3 regions of the Paenibacillus sp. P22 genome follow, and region 2 is predicted to be linked to each of the others. Evidence: riboswitches for the same ligand, from Rfam matches in the RefSeq annotation. Region 2 holds a riboswitch; each other region holds the start of a gene.
The links. Region 2 has a riboswitch for cyclic di-AMP ahead of BN871_RS18385 (C40 family peptidase). Riboswitches for the same ligand answer to the same signal wherever they lie in the genome.

Region 1 (8,743 bases), on a different contig from region 2:
TCCCCTGCTTTTTCCGGTCACAGTTTAGCCACAGTCTCCATCGTACTCTTTTTTTCCTTATAAAGATATTGTTTATTCCTTATACAATGTTATAACCTATATGCATAAGAGACGACGCCATAAGCCCGAGCTCCCCCGGCGAAGCTGCCGGCATGGGCAGGATAAGATTGGCTGTCTCGCTCGACCATTCTCTTCCTAAGGAACGGAGGCTGCAGGAAATGCTCAACGAAGATCTCAACGTATTCGCCGCCGTGGTCGAGCAGTCCAGCATGAACAAAGCCTCGGCGCTGCTCAACCTTTCCCAGCCGGCGCTGTCGCGGAAGATCGCCAAGCTCGAGCAGGAACTCGGAGCGCAGCTGTTCCGCCGCGTCGGACGGAGGCTGGAGCTGACGCGCATCGGCGAGCTGACCTACGACTACGCGCTCCAGGCCCGCCAGCTGCACCGCAAATATATGAGCACCTTGAGCGAGTTCAAGCATACTCACCGCTCCAGCCTGACGATCGGGGCCAGCCTGACGACGCTGCAGACGACGCTGCCGGACCTCATCCAGGCGCTGACCGCCAGCCATCCCGAGATCGACATCAAGGCCGTCACCGGCAAGACCCATGAGATCGTATCGTTCGTCCGGGACAAAAAAATCGATCTCGGCCTCGTGGCATCCGTCATCGACGACCCGCAGCTGCACTGCGTCCCGCTGTTCGACGACCATCTGGAGCTGGTGCTTCCCCGCTGCCATCTGCTCACCGAGAACGGAAAGCTGGCGATCCGGACGCTCAGCGGGCTGCCGATGATCCTCTTCTCCAAAGGAACCTGGTACCGGAACCTGACCGACGAGCTGTTCGACACCCACAGGCTGCATCCCGATGTCAAAATGGAAATCGACTCGTTCGAAGCCATCCTGCGGCTGCTCCATACATGCGGAGCCGCGACGCTGCTGCCGCACTCCTATATCCGGCAGCAGATGCTGGCGGACAACGACCTTATGGTCGTCCCTGTGCTGGAGCTGGAGCAGACCAAGCGGACCACCTCGCTCATCCATGGCGACCCGGCCCGGCTGGAGCCTGTCGTCAGAGACTGGATCCGCGAGGCGGCCGCGAACTACTTCCGCCGCTCGGCGTCGCCGGCAGCAAGCTTGAAGGCCATGCAGCAGAAAGCCGTTGAAACCAAACAGGCAGGAGTCCGCGTCGACTGACGCGCCTCCTGCCTTTCTTTCTATGCGCTATGCCTGGACTGGAGCTGCCGCCGCTGCGCCGGCAGGCCCGCCCCGTACTTCCACGGCTGGTGTCAGCCGCGGCTCACCGCATTTTCAAACTGCTCGATTCCTTCATTCGTTCCGATGACGACCATGACATCCTTCTCTTCCAGGATGGAATCCGCCTGGGGAGCGATGATGATGCCCTTGGGCTTGTTGATCGCCACGATGCTGCAGCCGTAACGCTGGCGGCTGTCGATCTCGGAAAGCGCCTTGCCGTTGAGGCAGCCCGGAACAGCCAGCTCCGCGACGGCGTATTCGGACGACAGCTCGATATAGTCGAGCAGATTGGGCGACACGAGCTGATGGGCGACCCTGATTCCCATATCCCGCTCCGGATAGATGACCCTGTCGACGCCAAGCTTGTCCAGCACCCGGCCGTGCAGCTCCGATACCGCCTTCACGACGACCTTCCCGACTCCGGAATCCTTGACCAGTATCGCCGCCATGATGCTCGACTGGATGTCTCCCCCGATGGCCACGATGCAGCAGTCGAAGTTGCGGATGCCGATCGCGCGCAGCGCGTCCTCGTCCGTCGCGTCGGCGCATAGCGTATGGGTGAGCAGGGCGCTCATATCGTCCACCAGCTCCTCGCTGCGGTCGATGCCGAGCACCTCATAGCCGAGCTGCATGAGCTCCTTGGCCAGGCTGGAGCCGAATCGGCCCAGTCCGATGACGCAGTACTGCTCTCCTTTTGAACCCTTTCCCATTGTGTCTCTTTATTTCCTTTCCTATCCGATAATAATCTTGCCTTCTGGATTTTTATATAATTCCTTGCCTTGCTTCGGTCTCAGCGCGTAGGCCATCGTCAGCGGCCCAAGCCTGCCGGCGAACATCGTCAGGCTCAGCAGAAGCTTGCTGACATCCTTGAGGCTGGTCGTAATTCCCGTGCTGAGCCCGACGGTGCCGAAGGCCGATACCGTCTCGAACAGAATCCGCAGGAAATCGCGGTCCTCGACGGTGCAGAGCACCATCGTCACGACGAGCACGAGCGCAAGCGACAGCATCGTGATCGTCAGGGCCTTCATGATGCGCTCCTTGGCCAGACGGTAGCGGAACAGGACGATGTCCTCCCTGCCGCGGATCATCGCGCCCATCGCGGCGACGAGCGTCATGAACGTCGTCGTCTTGATGCCGCCGCCCGTCGAGCCCGGCGATGCCCCGATGAACATGAGGATGATCATGAAGAACAGGCTCGCCTGGCGCATCGCGCCGATGTCGAGCGTGTTGGCTCCCGCCGTACGCGTCGTGACGGATTGGAAGAAGGCCGAGAGCACCTTGCCTCCGAAGCCGAGCGGCTCCATCGTTTTGGCGTTGGAATATTCGAAGATGAAGATGACGACAGCTCCGATGACGATCAGGCTGCCCGTGGCCAGCAGAACCACTTTGGAATGGAGGGAGAACCTGCGGTTGTTCCTCCACTCCATCAGATCGGACAGCACGATGAAGCCGAGGCCACCGGTAACGATCAGCGCCATTGTCACGATATTGACGAGCGGATCCGATACATAGCCGGTGAGGCTCCGGTAGTCGCCGAAGATGTCGAAGCCGGCGTTGTTGAACATGGATACGCCGTGGAAGATGCCGAAGTAAACGGCGCGGCCGATCGGCATGTCCGCTGCGAAGCGGACCGCGTACAGCAGCGCTCCCGCCGCTTCGATGACGAGGGAATACAGCAGAACCTTGCGGATCAGCCGGACGATTCCCTCCATGGAGCTCTGGTTCATCGCTTCCTGCAGCAGCAGCCGGTCCTTGAGCGAGATGCGCTTGCGCAGCACGAGGGCGAACAGCGTCGCCATCGTCATGAAGCCGAGCCCTCCGACCTGAATCAGCAGCAGAATGATGATTTGGCCTGCAATCGAGTAATGAGTGCCGGTATCCACGACGACGAGGCCTGTGACGCAGGCCGCCGAGGTGGCGGTGAACAGCGCGTCGATCCATCTCGTGCCCTCTCCGCCGGCCGTGGCGAACGGCTGCATCAGCAGCAGCGAGCCGATGGCGATCATGACGGCGAATCCGGCGACGAGAATGCGCGGAGGCGACAATTTGAAAGCTTGCTTGAATACGGAAGACCATGATTGCATGCCGGCGACTCTCCTTTTGCCTCCATATCCCTGCCGTTCGCGAAGTCCCGGCATCATCGCATGCCGCTTCGAAAGCACAAAAAAAAGCACTGGAAACCCAAGTGCCTGTGCGCCCTGCGAGTCCGGTCAAGCAGCCTCCGAGGTTAGCTGTCGGATTCGGGCATGACGGCTGCCCTATCCGCTCCCGACAGGCTGCCGCCTGCGCCGGAACGGAATTCACCCCAAGCTGCTCCAGGCAGCTATATGGTTCCCCCGTATTCTTTTGGAAATTCGGCTGTTCTATATGGTCGGATTTGATTATATAGGATAGAGGACGGGTTACCAATGTCCCAATCCAAGCTTGCTGGGCGATATGGGGCGGAAAAGAGTGCTGGGACAAGCGCAGCAAGGCGCAATCCTGCCCTTGCTCTTTCTTTTGCGCGAAATCTCGATCTCTCCCTGCCTCGGCATGGATAATTTGAAAGCCGCTGTGGTAAGGTTATAAAAGCTCGCCCTGCAGTCAGGCATCGTCAGGAGGACAATCATGAACAGCTCCGAGTTGGAGAAAAGCTATCGAAAGTACTTTTGGACGGGAATCATTGGAGCCGCCATCTTCCTGATTTTGCAAATCATCCCTTCCTTCGCGGGAGGGCTGTCGGGAGAGGAAGCTTCCGGCAAGCCTGTTCCCAAGGCCGACGCTCAGCAGGCAGCGATGGCTTTCGCCCGGCAGCTGACCGGCTCCGAGCCTCTCACCGCCCATACGGTCCACCAATCCGACCGGGACATCACCGGTTACCTCAGCAAAGAAAAGCTCGCCAAAAAATTCGATGAGGGTCCCGGCAAGATCGTTCCGACCGATACGTGGCAGGTGTCCCTCTCCCTGCCCGAAGGGCAGATGTTCGTCGAGGTCGGCATGTCCAGCGGCCGGGTGATCGGCTGGAAGCAGGTGTTCAAGCCCTCTGCCGGCGAATCCTCGGACGTCCTTGCCCCGAGCGCGGAACAGCTCGACCGTCTCGCCGCCAAGCAAGCCGCCGAGCTCGGCTACGGCAAGCTGGAGAGGGTTGGAGAATCGGCGGGCTACAAGACGGTGTATGCCGTGCAGGGAGGACAGATCGGCCAGGCCCGCCTCACCATCGAGGCCGCTCCGCCATCCGCCGCCGCAGCGGAGTCTGGCGGCAAGACCGTCCTGGCGGAATTCACGCCGCGTTATGAAGTGCCCAAGGATTACCTCGCCTACACGGCGGATCAGGACCGGATCGCCTCCAGCCTGTCGCTGCTGGGCAATCTGCTGCCGAGCGGAATCCTGTTCATTCTCGCCGTCATTTATTCCGTCCTCATGAGGAAGTACAGCTCCTTCCGCCGCCGCGGCTGGGCGATCAGCCTCGTGTTCCTCGGCTTCTATGCCGTCAACAACGTGAACATGCTCGACGGCCTCCGTGCCATGTATGGAGCGCGGCCCAACGCCGAGACCGTCGTCCAGGTCCAGCTCGTCATCACGATGGGCCTCACCTTCCTGCTCGCCCTATCCGCCTACTTCTCCCTCGTCGCCGGGGACGGGTTATGGCGCGCGCAGGGCAGGCGGCTGTGGCTGACCTCCCGCGAGTCCCGCTTCGGAGAGACCGCATGGAGCAGCATGAAGCTCGCCTATGTGCTCGGCTTCATCCTTCTCGGCCTGCAGACCGTTATCCTGGTCGGCCTGTCGGCATTTACCGGAGCCTGGTCGACAAGCGACGTGACCCAGTCGCCCTACAACCTCGCCGCTCCGCTGCTGATGCCGCTGCTGGCGTGGTGCGCGGCCATCCAGGAGGAGGCCGTATACCGGCTGTTCGGCATCGGCCTCCTGATGAAATGGCTGAAAAACCCGTTCGCCGCCTGTCTCATCCCTACGATCATCTGGGCGCTCGGGCATGTGACCTATCCGATCTACCCGTCTACGACGAGGCTGATCGAGCTGACGATTCTCGGCCTTCTGTTCGGATACATCTTCCTCCGGTTCGGATTTTTCACGGCGGTATTCGCCCATGCCATCATGGACTCCGTGCTGATGTCGATCTCGCTCTTCCTGATCGGCGGAGCCGGCAATATCGTTGCTGGCGTCGTCTACATCGCCGCGCCTGCCGGCGTGGCCTGGGCGATGAAATGGTACGGCTCGCGGCGGAGCAGCAGCATTCCGCTGGCGCCCGGTTAAGCTCCAGTCATCAGCGCTTCAGAACAAAAGCAGAGAATCTCCGGATTCTCTGCTTTTTGCTTTGGGCTCACACCCGGTTGACGGCGTACAGAACGAGGGACAGGATCAGAACCGGCACGCCGACTCCGGCCGACAAGAGAGACAGGAAGAGCTTGACCCGCTCCTGCTTTCTCAATCCCAGCTTCAGGACGGAATAGATCGTGATTCCGATCAAGCCGCCTGTCGAGTTGAGGATCACATCGTCGATATCCGCCGCCCCTGCGGCCAGAATATACTGACCGGCCTCCACGCCTGCGCTGAGCAGCGCGACCGCTGCAAGCCTGGGCCATATCGATCCGGACTTGCCGATCAGCATGGCATAGATCCCGGCGGGAACAAAGAGCAGGATATTGCCCCATATGTTGACGTCCACCGCATTCCTGCGCATGCCGCCGTCGGCGTTCATGTATTCCTGGATCGTATGGAATGGGATCAGATTGAAGCTTCTCAAGCCGTCCCCCTCCCTCAGGAAGAGCAGCTCCGCCATCAGCAGCACGTACACCGCCGCCATGCTCCATAACAGAATCGGAACGCAGTTTTTGTTCATGAATTCCCTCCATGCTCGCCGAAGCCTTTTGCCAGCTTCACCATGATAGCATGACGTCATCCAGCGGATGAACTGGACCTTTGTCCGGCCTTTTCCGGGACCTCCGTTCGGGACTCTGCCGGCATGTCAGGCGGGGCAGTCAAGAAGAAGCCGTCAAAAAAGCCTGCTCGGCCAGCCTCCGCCGATCGCGGCGCTGCTGCCAAGCAGGCTTCATTCCGTGTCTTGCCGGTCTCGCGGCATGGGAACGCTACTCTTCCTTGAGAGCCGCCACGATCCGCTCCGCCAGAGCGGAGCCGATGCCGAGCGGCTTGAACTCCTCGGCGGTCGCTTCGCGGATCTTCTTGAGGGAGCCGAAATGCTTCAGCAGCTGCTTGCGCCGCTTCTCCCCGATGCCGGGAATGGAATCCAGCGTCGATTGAACCATCGACTTGCCCCGCTGCTCTCGGTGAAACGTGATCGCGAAGCGGTGGACCTCGTCCTGGATGCGCTGCAGCAGATAGAATTCCTGGCTGTCGCGCGGCAGCATGACCGGCTCCGGCGGATCGCCGACCATAAGCTGCGCCGTCTTGTGCTTGGCATCCTTCACGAGTCCGCATACCGGCACCTGAAGGCCGAGCTCGTTCTCGAGGATGTCGACCGCCGCGCTGATCTGCCCCTTGCCGCCGTCCACCACGATAAGATCGGGAAGCTCCAGCCCTTCCTTGAGCACCCTCTCGTACCGCCGGCGGATGACCTCGCGCATCGTCTCGTAATCATCGGGCCCTTGGACGGTCCTGACCTTGTACTTGCGATACTCCTTCTTGTCCGGCTTGCCGTCGATGAAGACGACCATGGCCGATACCGGATTCGTTCCCTGGATATTGGAGTTGTCGAACGCCTCGATGCGCCGGATCGTCGTCAAGCCGATGGAAGCTGCCAAGCCCGAAGCGGCTTTGACGCTGCGTTCCTCATCGCGCTCGATCAGCTTGAATTTCTCGTCGAGCGTCACCTTGGCGTTGCCCTCCGCCATGCCGACGACTTCGCGCTTGCGCCCCCGCTGCGGCATGTGGACCTTGATCTTGAGCCAGCTCTGAAGAGAAGTGCGGATCTCCTCCGCATGGGATCCCGCGGCAGCCTCGCCGCCGTCGTCCGCTGCGACCTCTGCAATCTTCGCAGATGATGCCGCCGCTTCAGATTCTTCCATCTCCACTTCAGACGCAGATGCCGCCGCTGCGGCGGCTTGATTTTCGCGGCCGGCGGACGGCCCGGAGTCTGCCGTTTCTTCCGGCGCACCGGCATGAAGCTCGCCCGGCGGCACCGGCAGGAGAATTTCCTTCGGCAGAGCCGGGTTGTCGCTGTAGTACTGGGTGACGAACGTCATGAAGTCGTCATATGCCTCGCCGTAATAAGGGAAGGTCGTCGTATGGCGCTCGATCAGCTTGCCGCTGCGCATATACAGAATCTGCACGCACATCCACCCCTTGTCGGTGGCATAGCCGAACACGTCGCGGTCGAGCGCGTCGGCGAGCGTGATCTTCTGCTTTTCCATGACGGCATCGATCGCCGTGATCTGATCGCGGTATTCCTTGGCGCGCTCGAACTCCATCGATTCCGCAGCCTCCAGCATTTTGCGCTGCAGCTCCGCCTTGACCTCGTCCTGGCCGCCGTTCAGGAAGCGGGCGATCTCCTGCACCATGGAGTCGTACGTCGCCTGCTCCACCGGGAATTCGCAAGGTGCGAGGCACTGGCCGAGATGGTAGTACAGGCACACTTTGTCGGGCAGCGTGTTGCATTTGCGAAGCGGATACAGGCGGTCCAGCAGTTTCTTGGTCTGCTGCGCCGCATAGGCGTTCGGATACGGACCGAAATATTTGCCCTTGTCCTTCACGATCCGCCGGGTAACCTCCAGCTTCGGATGCTTCTCATTCGTAATCTTGATATAAGGAAAGGACTTGTCATCCTTCAAAAGCACGTTGTAGCGGGGGTGATACTGCTTGATCAGGTTGCACTCCAGAATGAGCGCTTCCATGTTGCTTGCCGTGACGATATATTCAAAATCCCGGATTTCCGAGACGAGACGCTGCGTCTTGCCGTTATGGGTTCCGTTGAAATAGGAACGGACACGATTTTTCAGCACTTTGGCCTTGCCGACATAGATGATGGTGCCTTCGCCGTTCTTCATCAGATAACAGCCCGGCTGGTCGGGAAGGAGCGCTAGCTTCCCCTTGATGGGATCCATGGACAATCCACCTTTCGCGGCTCGGCCCCGCTGGCCTTTTGCCGTATTCTCTATTGTAGCACAGGGAGCCGACACCCGTCAGCCGCGGCCGGATCCCGCTTTCGGCAGCGGTTCCAAAAGCCAAATTTCACCTTTACATAACTCCGCCAGGTTGGGTATACTATTACAAGCTGATGCGATAACGTCTTGTCCGGATACATAACGGCCTCCGGGCCGGGACGGCGATACCTGAGTCTTGAAGCGAGGAGGGCGAACAATGGAAAGCGTCAATGTAAGAGATCCGCGCGAGCATCTGAACGAGGAACCGCGTGACGACCTGATGGATCTTATGGTCGGATTCGGCGGCATGCTTGGCTTTATGACCGTTGCCTATATTATCATGGTGGTTGTCAAATACATCATTTCCTAGGCATCCGTTCCACCCACACATTTCAA
Region 2 (5,830 bases):
CGATCATTTCATCGCTTGATAGATGGCCTCCAGCAGCTCTCCGTTCATGTTCTGGCCGTACTCCCAGAACATGATGCCGCCGAGACCGCCGGATTTCACGTAATTTACTTTTCCCGTCAGCGATTCCGCATCGTCGTAGCTGAGGAAGCCGCCGCTGGAATTCGTCAAGTACGGGGCTCTTGCGGTGGAATCCCACTGGCGGGTCCAGCCGTTCTTGTTGATATAGCTCGCCTTGAGCTCATCATAGGTGTAATCGCCGGAGCCATGGGAGTAGAAGGCGCCTCCGGCGACGAGCTTCGCTGCCGGAGCGCCCTTGCCCTTCAGCAGCTTGATGGCGGAATCGACGCTGTAGCTGGCCATCGGGGAGTTGTAGAGAGCGGTATGATGGGTATTCGCGCCGTTCTGCAGGTCGTATGTCATGACGTTGAGGAAATCGAAGGAAGGGATGACCGCGGCGATATCGATGTTGCCGAGACCGTAATCGGAAGCGCCGACGGCGGCTGTAAGCTGGTATTTGTTGGCGGAGCGCCCATCGGCGGAGCTGGCCGAATCCAGAACCGAACGGAGCTTCTGGATGAACAAAGTATAGTTCGCGCGGTCGCCTGAGCCCGGATATTCCCAATCGATATCGATGCCGTCCAGCTTATTGGCCCGGATATAGGATACGGCGCTGTTGGCGAACGCCGTGCGGCTAGCTTCCGTAGCCGCTGCTGCCGGGAAGCTCGCGGAGCGGCCCCAGCCTCCGACGGAGACGAGAACCTTGAGATTCGGATTTTTGGATTTCAGCGAGACGAGCTGCGCCAGCTTGCCGGTATCCCCTCCGCTGACACCGGTAGAGGTCGCGTCGGCGAAGGCGTAGAACACATGCGTCAGCTTTTCGGCCGGCACGGTGCTGATGACGGGGAAATGCCAGTCGGCTACATACGCGCCGATGATTTTTCCGGCAGGGACAGGAGTGGCCGTCGGCGTCGGCGTTTTGGTCGGCGCCGGCGTCGGTGTCGGAGTGGCGCTAGGCTTAGGCGTAGCCGAAGGAGCAGGGGTTACCGTCGGAGTCGGCGTAGGGGATGCCGAGCAGACGGAGAGCGCTTTCCAGGCTCCCCATTCTCCGGCGAGATCCGGACGCTCGCCTTGCGTCCACCATTTGGCTTCATAGAGCGTGCCGGAGTAGACCGCCTTCTGCCCGACGGTATAGACGGATGACGAGCTCCAGGCAGCGACTCCGCTGCATGCATCCGCAGCGCTGGCTTTCTGGACGGCGGCGCCTTGCGGAAGGAGCGAAAAGGCGAGCAGCACGGCAAGCATCAAGACTCTCAGCGCGGAAGCGGCGATGCGGCGGTTCGATTTGAACATGAACGATACCTCCTGAAGGATAGGATGATAGGGGCGAAGCAAGAATGAGAGGGGATATCCGGCCTCCTTTTTTCGAATCTATTGAAAGCACTTTCATTATCAATGAAAGTGTTTATCGATAAAAGGGGAAAATTGGATGAAAACAGGGAGAAATTTCTAGCGAATAGGAATAGAGTACCTTAAGAGGATAAGGAGAGAGGAATTTACATGGCGGGATAGGGTCGGATTACATCTCTATCTCGATAAAAACAAGGTCGAATGGCCCTCCGGATCGGGAAGAGTCGAATTATGAAAGACTTCTAATAATCCAAAGGGAGGAGTTCGACAAAAAACTACGAATATTAACCAATAGCAAACAGGCTTGAAACAAATAAATGCCGAATTTTCGCTAAGAAAAACGGGGGAACCACTCGGGGTGAATGAATTCTGCAAGAGAGAATTCTAGGGAACCTTCTACCGAACCCATCAGCTAACTTCGTAGGCACCGGAGGGAGAACCATCAGTGAAGAAAGTCATCATGTCCATTACCGCTTTCATTCTTATTGCCGTGTTCGCATCATCCAGCGTATTCGCGAGCACCGAATTGAAGTCATCCATCGGCAAGGTTCTCGGCACTCCCTACAAGTATGGGGGCACGACTACGGCAGGATTCGACTGCTCGGGATTCGTCCGCTATATTTTCGGCCAGTTCGACGTGAAGCTGCCACGCTCCTCCCAGTCCCAGGCCAAGGCCGGCACGAAGGTGGACAAGGATGATCTTCGTCCGGGGGATCTCGTCTTCTTCAACACCAGCGGCCGCGGCATCTCGCATGCCGGCATCTATGTCGGAGACGGCAAGTTCGCCCACTCCTCGAGCAAGGGCGTCCGGTATACGGATCTGGACGATGCCTACTATGCCAAGCGCTACGTTACGGCGCGCCGCGTCGCAACGGGCGAGGATTACAGCAAGATGGTGAGCGAAGAGGAAGAAACGGCCGACGACGCCGGGGAATGACGGACGGCTCCAGAAGGATGAAGAGAGACAGGCGGCATGAGCCGCCTGTCTCTCTTTTTTTGTCCAGTCGGCTGCAGTTCAGCAGCACAACCAAAAAGAAGCCTTCCCGCCGGGGAAGGCTTCTTTTTGGGTTTCAGCTTGAAGGCTCTTCCTTCGGCACATGCTTGAAGATCTCGCCGGATTCCATGAGATCGATGACCCGGTCCAGCCACAAATAATAGTCGATCGCCTGGCGGATCTTCTCCAGATCGCCGCCGATCAGGGCGTGCAGGGCTTCCGAGCCGCCGCTCTCGGCCAGCTTGTCCAGCTCCGCCTTGGAGCGGCGAAGCGCCATCAGGTTGAGCTCCACGGCCTTTCTCCACTTCAGGACAAAAAAATCGGCGAACGTCTGGTGCCAGTCCCGCTCGACTTCATACAAGTCCTTCCGCGAACCCTTTTCCCATACCTTGTTCACCATATTCAAATCAACCAGCGTGCGGATGCCGGTGCTCATGCTCGTTTTGCTCATTTCCATCGCTTGGCCCATCTCGTCGAGATTCATCGGCTTGTCCTGGAAAAACATCAGCCCATACAGCAGTCCTGTAGATTGCGTAATGCCGTACAGGTCCATGTTCTTGCCGATGGACTCGATCACGCGCTTGCGCGCCTTCTGGATTGCCTGCTCCTGCGCGGCCTCCAAGCCGGCGAAATCATTGGTCATCATGTCCGCTCCTTCATCGCCTTCTCGGCTGACAAAGTAATTGTAAGAAACAATCCCGGCAATGTAAAGCGCTTAATGAACGAGTATATGAGAGGATACGGGAGCATTTGGCATATAAACTATATACAGAAAAAACCGTACGTACTTATTATACGGATAAAACGGTTGACGGTGTCATAAATTGTTCGATAGACTAGTTCGAGTGAGCGTTGGCCGCAAGCGAGGCCATGAGGAGGTGAAGCGCTTGTCGATCATTGAAGTCACGGATGTGACGAAAATATTCGGCGAGGATCCAAAACGAATTCTGCCGCTTCTGAAGGAAGGGTGGAGCAAGGACAGGATCTTTAAAGAAACGAGGCATACGGTTGGGGTCAACCGGGTTCAGTTTGCCGTCGAGCCGGGAGAAATCTTTGTCATCATGGGATTGTCCGGCAGCGGGAAATCGACTCTCGTGCGTCTGCTGAATAGGCTTATCGAGCCGACAGGAGGCGCCATCCGCATCGCGGGACAGGATATTACCCGCCTGAATGCGGAGCAGCTGAGGAAGGTGCGCCAGAAAAAGATCAGCATGGTCTTCCAGAAATTCGCGCTGTTCCCGCATCGGACGCTGCTTGAGAACGTGGAATACGGGCTTGAGGTCCAGAAGGTGCCCAAAAAGGAAAGAGAACCGAAAGCAAGGGAAGCCTTGCGGCTCGTCGGACTGGAAGAAAGGGCGGACAGTTATCCCGAGCAGCTGAGCGGCGGCATGCAGCAGCGGGTCGGACTGGCAAGGGCGCTGGCGAACGACCCTGAGATCCTGCTCATGGACGAAGCGTTCAGCGCGCTCGATCCGCTCATCCGCAAGGATATGCAGGACGAGCTGCTGGAGCTGCAGGAGAAAATGAAAAAAACGATCGTGTTCATTACGCATGATTTGGATGAGGCGCTGCGGATCGGAGACCGCATCGCGCTCATGAAGGACGGAGCGATCGTGCAGATCGGCACGCCGGAAGAAATCATGGTCAATCCTGCCAATGAATATGTGGAGCGGTTCGTCGAGGACGTGGATTTGTCCAAGGTGCTGACCGCCTCCCATGTGATGCGGCGTCCCGAGACGATCGGTCTCGACCGCGGCGCCAGGGTCGCCCTGCAGCTGATGCGCGAGAGCGGCATCTCCAATCTGTTCGTGACGGACCGCAGCCGCAAGCTGATCGGCGTCCTCACCGCCGACGACGCGTCGGAGGCGGTGAAGCGCGGACAGCCGCTGGAGGAGATCGTCATCCGGGATACTCCGGTCGTCGCTCCGGAGATGCTGCTCCACGAGCTGTTCGATATATGCGGCACCAGCAAGTATCCGGTCGCCGTCGTGAACGAGGCGGGACGCATCGTCGGCGTCATCGTGCGCGGAGCCGTGCTCGGAGCGCTTGCCGGACATGTCGCGAATCGGGAGGTGAGCGTGGATGCTGCCGAAACTACCGCTTGATAAATGGGTGGACCGCATGGTCGATTCCATCGAGGAGAACTTGAATTTCCTGTTCGATCCGATTTCGGCCGCAATCGAAGGCGTCGTGGACTTTTTCTCTTATCTGCTCCATCTTCCGCCTGCGATCGTGCTGATCGTTCTGTTTGCGGCGCTGGCCTGGTGGATCATGCGCTGGCCGATGGCGCTGTTCACGTTCGTCGGCTTGTTCCTGATCGACAATCTCGGTTATTGGGACCATACGATGGATACGCTGGCGCTCGTGCTGACATCGGCGATCGTCAGCATCGTGCTCGGCGTGCCGATCGGAATCGCCTGCGCCCGCAACAACCGCACGCAGAGCATCGTGACGCCCATCCTTGATTTCATGCAGACGATGCCGGCGTTCGTCTACCTGATCCCGGCCGTGACGTTTTTCAATCTGGGCGTTGTGCCCGGCGTCATCGCCTCGGTCATTTTTGCGGTGCCGCCGACGATCCGCCTGACGAATCTCGGCATACGCCAGGTGCCGGCCGACCTGGTGGAGGCGGCCGATTCCTTCGGCTCCACCCCTTCCCAGAAGCTGTTCAAGGTGCAGCTGCCGCTCGCGGTGCCATCGATCATGGCAGGCATCAACCAGACGCTCATGCTCGCCCTGTCCATGGTTGTCATCGCTTCCCTGATCGGGGCGCAGGGCATCGGAGCGGATGTATACCGCGCCGTCAGCCAAATCAAGACGGGCAAAGGCTTCGAAGCCGGCCTGGCCATCGTCATACTGGCGATCTTCCTGGATCGGCTGACGCAGCATCTCGTCAAAGGAAAAAAACATGCGGACAGGAGAGGATAGATTTTGATTCGGAATTCTTGGAAAATGGTTGGGGTACTCGGACTTGCAGGAGCCATCGCGCTTGGAGGCTGTTCTTCGAACAGCAATGACAATGGAACGGCTTCCGGGGGAAGCGGGGCGTCTGTCGGCAAGGCTGTCGGCCATAAAATCATCGGCATCGATCCCGGCGCCGGCCTGATGGCTGCCGCCAACCGTGCTGTCGAGGACTACGGCCTGTCGGACTGGACGCTGGTCGAAGGCTCCGGAGCGGCGATGACCGTAGCGCTCGACAAGGCGATCAAAAAGAAGGAGCCGATCATCGTCACCGGCTGGACGCCTCACTGGATGTTCGCGAAGTATGATCTGAAATATCTGGACGATCCCAAAAAATCGTTCGGGGAAGACGAGGAAATCCATACGATCGTCCGCGGCGGACTGAAGCAGGATGCGCCGTCGGCTTATGATTTCCTCGACCGCTTCGAATGGACGGATGCCGACATGGCCAAAGTGATGGTGGCCATT
Region 3 (8,743 bases), on a different contig from region 2:
AACCCCTCCGCTACTAGAAATGAATGCACTTCCACAGCGTAAGAGAGAATGATTAAGCAGGTGCTAACGATTTATGAATAATTGGTAAAATGAAGAAAACGCCTGCGAAGCCGCAAGGCGTTTTCATGCATGCATCCATTCGGCTGCTAGTTCTTCTCCTCGCCCGCGTTTCCATCCTCCGGAGGGCGATTTCCGTTTTTCAGCTCCCAGATCGAATAGCCGAAATCCATTTGCAGATGGGGATTGTCCGGGAACTGGGGCCAGTCGCCGCCCCATGTGAAGCCGAGACTCTTGGCGATCGCTACGACCTCCAGCCAGTCGGCTTTGCCGTTCTTGTTTCCGTCGTATTCCATATCCCAGATAATATCGCCTGTGCGGTCCTTGAGAGCGAAGTCGATCGCCAGACCGTAGTTGTGGTAGGATTCTCCGCCGCGGGCATGGGTAACGATGGAGCCTCCGCCTTCCCGGCCTTTGCTGTACAGGACATCCTGCTCCGCCGAGCTGCGGAAGCCGTCGGTGATGACGACTTTGATGCCTTTGGCGGCGGCCAGCGAGATAAGCTCGTCCTTTTTCCGGTCGAGCACCGGATGCAGCTGCGTTACGGGAGGCACCTCCCGGTATAGTCCCGGAGGGACGACCCGGTCGAACAGGCGCGGCTTCTCCAGCTTGAACAGGGCTGCGGCTGCCAGTACAAGTCCTGCGGCCAGCAGCAGGCAGCCGAGGCCGTTTCTGCGCCGGGTCTGAGTCCGGCCTGCGGACTTGGGGCTGCGGCCCTTTTGTCCGCCCGTCATGGGGCTTTGCTGCATGAAGGTCTCCTTTGCTCGTTCGCATTGTTCAAGCTTATACGAGCGGAAAGGAAAAAAAGCTTCAGGAAACGGCGGATCGGCATGGAATCCGTTTCCAGCTGGATCAGCGGGGGTAAGGAAAGGAATGGGCTGGAAATTGCAGCCGCCTTGGCGCCGACAAGTCCAAAAAGCAAACAAACCGCTGGCAGCCGCCCCGAAGGGCCGGCTGCTGCGGTTTGCGCAAGGGGGGATCCGGATTCAGGACAGGCTAGTCCACATCGGGACTGCCGTCAACCGTATCGGCTGGATCGTCGGCGTATTTTTCGTACTTGGTGTCGTCCATGATCCGGCGTGCGGACACGTAACGCTTCGTATAGTAGGAATCGCTCAGGCTGCTGATCATGACGCCTTTGCTCGACGAGGAGTGGGCGAACTTGCCGTCCCCGACATAGATTCCGACATGCGAGACGCCGCGGCCGCTCGTATTGAAGAACACGAGGTCGCCCGCCTTGAGATCGGCCTTCGCGACTTTCTTGCCCAAGCCTGCTTGGGAAGCGGAAGAATGCGGCAGGGAGATCTTGAATTGCTTGAATACATAGGACGTGAATCCGGAGCAGTCGAATCCGCTCGTCGTCGTTCCGGCCGTCTTGTACGGCGTGCCGACGAGATCGCTGATGACACCGTCCATTTTGGAATCAGCCGCTGCGCTGCCTACGCCTGCAGTGAACAGCAGAGAGATTCCGAGGATGAGGCTTGCTGCTTTCTTCTTCAAGCTTGAGTTGCTCCTTCCAGAGCCTACGAGGTTAGCTGTGGGGTTCGGTTGAAGGTTCCCTATGATTCCTGCGGCATGCGTGAGAATGACTGGCGACGCCCAAAATCAATTCACCCGGAAAGTGGTTCCCCCGTTTCCATGTTCAACGGAATTCGGCATTTTGAATGATACTGGAAGACATATTCTTGCTTTTCGCCGCTTCTCCTTCCGAAAACGACATTTTCTAATAATTCTCATGTTTCAAAGGGATGAGGACAGCGTTTACATCGCTGTTTATAGGGGAGCTATTCTCCCCGCAGCAGATGATATTGGCGACTCGTCCCGATTTCTGCGCCGTGGCCTGCAAGTCCAAAAAAGCCCCGCCTTCTCCATGAGAAGGCGGGGCTTGCCTGATTCCGCGGCTGGATCAAACGGTATAAAGGACGTCTTCCATCAGGGTAAGCAGCCGGGATCTCATTCCGACCAGCTTCATCAGGGCTTCCTCCTGCAGGCTGCCGGCATCCGGGCTGAGCCGGGCGTGTTCGCTGCTGATCGCCTCAAGGGCCTTGCCGGCGTTGGGGTTCAGGTCGTAATGCTCAAAACGGTAAAGCAGCTCGGCGGTGGATTGGTGGAGCTCTTCATAATAAGCTTGAATTTGTTCGGTCATCGTTCGATTTTCCTCTCTGGTTTGATTATTTTCTCTATTCTGCTGTTCGATGTATGGGGGCGGCTCCGAGAGAGCCGGCGATTGTGTGTGCGGTAAACTGCGCTTACAGCATGCCCATTCGTTGTTTTCATCGCTTGCATCTGTCGATGCCCGTCACATCCGGAGGCAGACAGCGGATGGGGAGCGGGAGCCCGTCAGTCTGCCGAACGCCGGGATTCGATATCTGTGAATCGAGCGGAACGATAGGATTCCCGAATGCCTGAGAAGTTATTAAACCGGCAGGCGCTCTTTGAAAACAAGTCCTAATTGTCAGAGAATTTTCACAATTGTACGATGGAATTATCGCTTTGTCAACTAATGTAACGCGAATCCTCCCAGCAAGCGTACTGTGATGTCAGCAGCCACAAGTCGAGCAGCGTGCGGACCAGATGATAGGCTTGCTGGATGACGAGGGCGGCCAATCCGGCCCATCCCATCGCTGCGGCGCTGAAGCCGGCCCCGATGACGCCGGAGAAGAGGAGCAGGATCAGGCTGAGGCCCGCCATCGGGAGCAGCCGTCTGCAGGCGCCCGACACGGACGCCGAGACTTTGAGCCTGGATACCGCTCCGAACTGGAGGGAGAGGCTGAGCAGATGCAGAATCCCGATCCACAGCAGCCACGCTGCCGCCCAAGGCAAGATGCTGACGGCGATTTCCTGCAGAGAGGAGCCGTTCCTGACTACATCCCATGCCCGGGAGCCCAGCCACCAGAGAGGAGCGGCGGCAAGAAGCGTTTCCGCCCAATAGAGAAGCAGGACCGGCTTCCATGCCTTGCGCATGCCCTGAAGGAATAGGGTGCCGCCTTCATGTCCCGCCGCCGCATGGTGAATGGAATAGAACAGGCCGGCATTGATGAGCGGCGTGACGATCATGCGGGAGAGGAGCAGGGCGGCCAGCGTCCACAGGAACGGCTGGGCGAGATCGGTCTTCATGAGCCGGAACTGGGCTTCCGCCCAGAACAAGGCATCCGCCCCTTGCGAAGGCTCGTTCGCTCCGGGATACCGCCGAAGCAGCGGTCCGATAATGGAGTCGACATAACGGTAGAGGAAAAATCCCCACAACAACCGGTACAGGAACAGGGCGACGGCCACAGGCAGATGTTTGATCGTCAGGCGCCACCCTTGCTTGAGATAAGTAGACACGTTTGAGACTCTCCTCTCTTCGGGCCGCTACCAGGCGAACGCTCCCGCAATCCATTCCAGCGCCTTCACGATGCCGAGGCTGATCCGGACCTCCTGCTTGCGGGGAGCCTCGGCCTTCAGGAAGTTGTTCATCTGCCGGTTGTCCAGTACGTTGGTGCGGTCCGGATCGACCGCGGCCCAGAGCAGCGGGGAGGGAGCGGTCAGCTTGTAGAGCATATCCGATTCCACCCCGTCCCAGGTGCGGGAGGCCGTAGAGCCGTCGGCGAACTTGAAGGTGACCGGAACCGGACCGTAGACGCCGCCGCCCCGCTTGACGAGCACGTCGGACTCGTACATTTTGGAGGCGCCGGAGTCCGCTGCCTTGGAGACGCGGATGGAGGCGACTGAATAGTCGGCCATCTCGCCTCCGTACACGAACTGGCTGAAGTAGTCGTCCCAGTTCTGCTTGCTGACCTGCTCGACGACTTTCTTGAAGTCCGCCGTGGTCGGATGCTTGAATTTATATTGGTTGAAATAGGTCCGCATGATCTTGCTCATGATGTTTGTGCCGACCCGGTTCTCGATGCCGGTCAGCACCAGCTTGGCGCGGCTGTAGACATTGTCCGCATACCGGCTGTGCGAGCCGAACGACCAGGAAAGCAGCTTGAGCGGGGCCGGATCGGTGACGTAGCTCGCTTCCAGCGCCGTGCGGGGCTCCACTCCGTATTCGCTTTCCATGACCTTGTCCTCGGAGTAGGAGGTGAAGCCTTCGTCCAGCCAGGCTTCCTCGAACTCGTTGGAGGCGACCATGCCGTACCAGTACTGATGGCCGATCTCATGCACGACCGTCCGCTCCAGACTGTAGCCGGGATTGTCCGTCTCGGCGGCGAATGCGGTCACGAGCGTCGGATATTCCATGCCGCCGGCGCCATTGGCCCCTTTGGGAGGAACGACGATGGAGAGAGTGCTGTACGGGTAGCTGCCGTACCACTGGGCGTATTTGGCCAGGGCCGATTTGGCGGCGTGCATGTAACGCTCTTTCTGCTCCTTGTGCAGCGGGTCGAGATAGAGCTTGATGCGGACTCCGGGAACGCCGGGAGCGGAGAAAGGCTCCTCGCTGTAAAGGAAATCGGGCGAGGCGGACCAGCCGAAGTCATGCACGTCCTCGGCATAGAACGTATATTGCTGTCCGCCCTTGGCCGCTTCGAGCTTCGTCTGGACGCCGGTGGCAGCGACTTTGTAGCCGGCGGGAACTTCGATCTTGACGGAATACACGCCGAAGTCGCTGTAGAATTCCGAGTTGCCGTGGTATTGGTGCACGTTCCAGCCTTCCGCGCTGCGCGTGCCGGTGCTGGTCGTGTTGTAGGCCGCGATCTTGGGGAACCACTGCCCCGCCATCGTGAAATCCCCCGAATAGCCCATGCGGGCGAACACCTCGGGAAGCCCGACGGTGAAGCCGATCTGGAGCGTGACCTCCTCGCCCGGAGCGACCGGCTGCGGCAGCTTGAGCTTGGCCAGCGTGTAGTCGTCCTTGTTGCCGTCGTCCGGCTGCACATAGTGGACCCGAGGCAGGAGGCTCTCTCCGTCCTCCGTCTTGAAGGAGTCGAGACGCATGTAGCCGGTGCTGCCGGCCGTCGCCTTGTCGTCCCGGAGCTTTCCGCCGGATTCCTTCATGAACGTGGTTTTATCCGACAAGAAGGCATTCGGATACAGATGGACATACATGTCCGACACGGTTTTCCGTCCGGGATTCTTCCAGGTGACCGTCTCCGTCCCGGTCAGCGTGCGTCCGCTCAGCTTGACCTGGATCTGGTAGTTGGTCACTCTTCGGGACAGCGGCTCCGCTTCCGGCTCCGGGGCGGGAGAGCTCTCGGCCGCCGGCTCCACGCCGGGTTCATTTCCGGCAGCGGCAGCGGCATATGTATAAGAAGTAAGTCCGTGATGTCCGCTGCCTTGGAACGGGGCGAGAAGAGATGACGTGAAGAGCAGGGCGAGCAGCAGTGTTTTGCAAGTTCGGCTTGAGGCCATGGACCGGTTCCCTCCCGTTGACAAGCTTCTAAGGCATGTATATGTTTGCTTTTGCCTGATTATTAGCTAAAATGGAATTTATCCGGACGAACTCCCGGCCCGTCCCGCCAGCTAGCGGTTTGACGGGCTTTTATAGCCATTTTGGACTTCATTATTCACACGGAAGAAGGGATCAGCAATGGAAGAAAATCAAGGAACGCCATCCCCGGGCAGCCCGGAGGGAGAAGCGGCGCAGCCGGCCAAGGGCAAGCGCTCGCTGTCGCTCAACGTCGTGAGCAGCAAGGAGCATCGCGGCTTCGGAGCGGGAACGATCGATCTCAGCCGCGTATCCTCGGTCATCATCGACGGCGGCGAGGCTTATATCGATAACGGCGCGATTCATGCGAAGAGCAAGATAGAGAAGGGCATCAAATTCCTTACGGACAAGGAAGCCGTTCCGAACGGCCGTCCGTGCTGGATCGTGTGGGTAGCCGTCGACCGCGACGACGAGGGCTCCTACTACGCGGGAGCGACAGCCTGTCCGATGACGGTTGATCCGGAAATCCGCCGCGGCTGGAAGATTCTCGCCCAGCATGTCAACAACCTGGACTATGCGATCAAGCGCCGGTTCATGCTGGAGGAGCTGCCGGCTTCCGACAAGCAGGCGCTCAAAAAGCTGCTGATCGAGAACAACGCCGAGTGGTGGGAGAATTCCCCCGCGGCGCTCAAGGAACAGCTGGAAGGCTGAGCATCCAGGCTTCTCATCCAACCTCCGTCGGCCGCTTCGAGCGGCTGCTGCGGAGGTTTTTTTGTCGGGCTCATTTTCTCCTGTGAGCAGGAAATGGGTTATACGGGAAGGAATGGGAAGGAAGGGTGAATCATCTTACGAGAGGGGGGTTCGTATCTTTAGCGGATTCGGGTTCAGCGGCATGCTCGTGCTGGTAGTGTTCATTGTCCTTCTTATATGGCTGATAAGGAAACTGATCCATAAATAACTTCTCCATCCTTAAAAAGGGCTTGCAGCTGACAGCTGCAAGCCTTTTAGGCCGAAGCGTCGCTCCGGCCTGAGTGCGGGGAGGCTGGGTGGGTGCCTATTATCCCTCCATGCCGCGGCGGCTCAGCGGCGTCAAATAGTGGGCGGCGCCTTCTCCGGCGGCACGGCGGAACCCGGACGGGCTTTGACCCGTCCATTTGCGGAACTGGCGGCTGAAGCTCTGCACGTCGCGGTAACCGACCGCATGCGCGATCTCCTCCACCGCAGCCGGCGTTGCGGCCAGCAGGCGCATCGCCTCCTGCTCGCGGAGCATGGCCAGATAGCGGCCCGGGGACATGTGGAACACCTCCCGGAACAGCCTGCCGGCATGGCGGCTGCTGAGGCCGATGCGGGAAGCGAGAGTCTCGATCCGGGGCATGCCGGATTCGCCGTCCCATGCCTGGGCAAGCGCGCCTTCGATTTCGGCCGCCAGCCGTCCGGCAAGGGCTTCCCGTCCGTAATCCTGGCGGTCCGGCTCAAGCCGCAGAGATTTCTCCGCAGCGGCCATCATGGCGCATGCCTCGCCGAGGACGGCGAGGCGGGAGCCTTGTTCCGCAGCTTCGTTGAGCAGCCTGTCCATTTTAGGCGCAAGCTCGAGAGCGAGGCTGGAACCGGCGGAATACAGGACTTTGTTTTTTCGCTCCAGCAGCTCGGTCAGGCCGAGATCATCGCATTGCAGGTGGAACACGGCATAAGTGAGGCTGCCGCTGCCCGCGCTGCGGAATTCGTGAATCTGCCCCGGATGGATCAGCACGAAATCTCCCGGATGCTGAAGGAAGGAATCCTTGCCGGCAATGACCTCCTGGACTCCCTCCAGAACCAGGTTCACTTCCACCATCCGGTGATGCACATGCCGCAGACTGGTGAATCCTTGCCGGACGTTATTGACCTGCAGCCCGTACAGGTACAGCCGTTCCGACAGGCTCTCCAGCATAAAAGGGCGGTAATCGCGGGTTTCCAAATGGCCGAGCTCCTTTTCATCCTGCAGGAATGGATATAGGCGGCGCGAACCTCCCGCCGCGAGTGCTTCCACCCCGTATACGCGGCGGCTGCGTCCGCAGGGAATGTCCGTTTTGGCTAACAATAGCTTGGCGATGAGCCGGGATGGTTATTCCGTCCCTGCCGATCTTCTCTCTACAATATAGAAGAACGGACTTCTGCGGCAAGCCCGGCATTTTGTCCGGCGCCGCAAGTATCGAAGCCGTCCAAAGGAGCAAAGCGGGATGAAAATCGTTCTGATCGGAGGAGGCAGCTTCGTGTTTGCACCGACCGTCCTCGAAGACTGCATCGTCAAGCATCGCATGGAGGGAGAGCTCGTGCTGGTGGACTTGAATCTGGAGGCGGCCGCCGCGATGGCAGGAGCGGGCCGGGCTCTTGCCCGGCAGCACGGGGTCGATCTCCTCGTCTCGGAGACGGACAACAGGGAAGAGGCGCTGCCGGGCGCGGACTTCGTCATCCTCTCTGCTGCTCCGCAGGGAGCGCTTCGCTGGAAGATGGACTTTGATATCCTGAAGCAATTCGGACTGGACGACCAGGCTCGGGAATGCGGGGGACTTGGCGGCATGCTGGGAGCATTCCGCTCCATCGCCATGGCCATGGAGCTGGCCCGGGACATGGAACGGCTCTGCCCCGCAGCCCTGCTGCTCGATGTCACGAATCCGATGCCGCGAGTCGTGACGGCCGTGGCGAGATTCAGCTCGGTCGGGGTCGCCGGATTTTGCAACATCGCCCATCGCAGCGGGCAAGGCTATGGCTTGCTGCCTGGCCTGATCGGCAGGAAGCCGCATGAGGTGGACATCGTCACCGGAGGCCTGAACCATTTCGCCTGGGTGCTCTCCATGAAGGACAAGCAGAGCGGAGCGGATCTGCTGCCGGAGCTGAGGAGCTTCGTGGAACACGGGGATTGGAGCGGCTTGGACGAGGATCTGCAGCGGGAGCTGGACGTCATGAAGCGCTGGCTCGGGCAGTACGGGGGCGGTGGCGGCGGGGGGCTGTCGATCATCATGCCGAGTATTTGCCCGTACAGCCGGGAATCCGGTATCCCCAGGAGCCGCCTTATCACGGCTCGGCCGCTGAACGCAGCCTTCGGCTCGAGGAGCTTCGGGCAATCGCCGCAGGCACGCTCGACGCCAAGGACTCCGGCATCTTCCGACACGGCAGCTGGGAGCATCCGGTTGGTCTCGCCTTGTCGCTCGCCGCGGGAAGCGACGGGCGTCTGGACATTCTGAACGTCGCCAATGGCCATGCGATTCAGGAGCTGCCGCCGGAACGAATTGTTGAGGTGCCGGTCCGAGTTCGCGGCGGCAAGCTGGAAGCCGAGCCTCTTCCGGAACTGCCGCC

Region 1: linked by a shared signal. The riboswitch ahead of BN871_RS03865 (TrkH family potassium uptake protein) and the one ahead of BN871_RS18385 (C40 family peptidase) in region 2 are both predicted to bind cyclic di-AMP.
Region 3: linked by a shared signal. The riboswitch ahead of BN871_RS16415 (C40 family peptidase) and the one ahead of BN871_RS18385 (C40 family peptidase) in region 2 are both predicted to bind cyclic di-AMP.

Annotation. Positions count from the first base shown of each region.
Region 1 is NZ_CBRA020000012.1:21,096-29,838, forward strand. It holds gene BN871_RS03855 (LysR family transcriptional regulator) at 219-1,193, shown strand; gene BN871_RS03860 (TrkA family potassium uptake protein) at 1,286-1,963, opposite strand; gene BN871_RS03865 (TrkH family potassium uptake protein) at 1,985-3,337, opposite strand; cyclic di-AMP (ydaO/yuaA leader) riboswitch at 3,456-3,623, opposite strand; gene BN871_RS03870 (CPBP family intramembrane glutamic endopeptidase) at 3,861-5,504, shown strand; gene BN871_RS03875 (VanZ family protein) at 5,572-6,090, opposite strand; gene uvrC (excinuclease ABC subunit UvrC) at 6,338-8,308, opposite strand; gene BN871_RS27410 (hypothetical protein) at 8,565-8,717, shown strand.
Region 2 is NZ_CBRA020000138.1:393-6,222, forward strand. It holds gene BN871_RS18380 (glycosyl hydrolase family 18 protein) at 4-1,350, opposite strand; cyclic di-AMP (ydaO/yuaA leader) riboswitch at 1,716-1,849, shown strand; gene BN871_RS18385 (C40 family peptidase) at 1,853-2,344, shown strand; gene BN871_RS18390 (GbsR/MarR family transcriptional regulator) at 2,478-3,047, opposite strand; gene BN871_RS18395 (glycine betaine/L-proline ABC transporter ATP-binding protein) at 3,289-4,506, shown strand; gene BN871_RS18400 (proline/glycine betaine ABC transporter permease) at 4,484-5,329, shown strand; partial or broken gene BN871_RS18405 (glycine betaine ABC transporter substrate-binding protein) at 5,354-5,830, shown strand, end outside.
Region 3 is NZ_CBRA020000117.1:11,091-19,833, reverse strand. It holds gene BN871_RS16420 (M15 family metallopeptidase) at 147-806, opposite strand; gene BN871_RS16415 (C40 family peptidase) at 1,054-1,557, opposite strand; cyclic di-AMP (ydaO/yuaA leader) riboswitch at 1,563-1,725, opposite strand; gene BN871_RS16410 (hypothetical protein) at 1,964-2,203, opposite strand; gene BN871_RS16405 (hypothetical protein) at 2,554-3,384, opposite strand; gene BN871_RS16400 (M1 family metallopeptidase) at 3,412-5,391, opposite strand; gene BN871_RS16395 (YwhD family protein) at 5,570-6,118, shown strand; gene BN871_RS16390 (AraC family transcriptional regulator) at 6,465-7,364, opposite strand; gene BN871_RS29700 (hypothetical protein) at 7,627-8,631, shown strand; gene BN871_RS29695 (hypothetical protein) at 8,589-8,743, shown strand, end outside.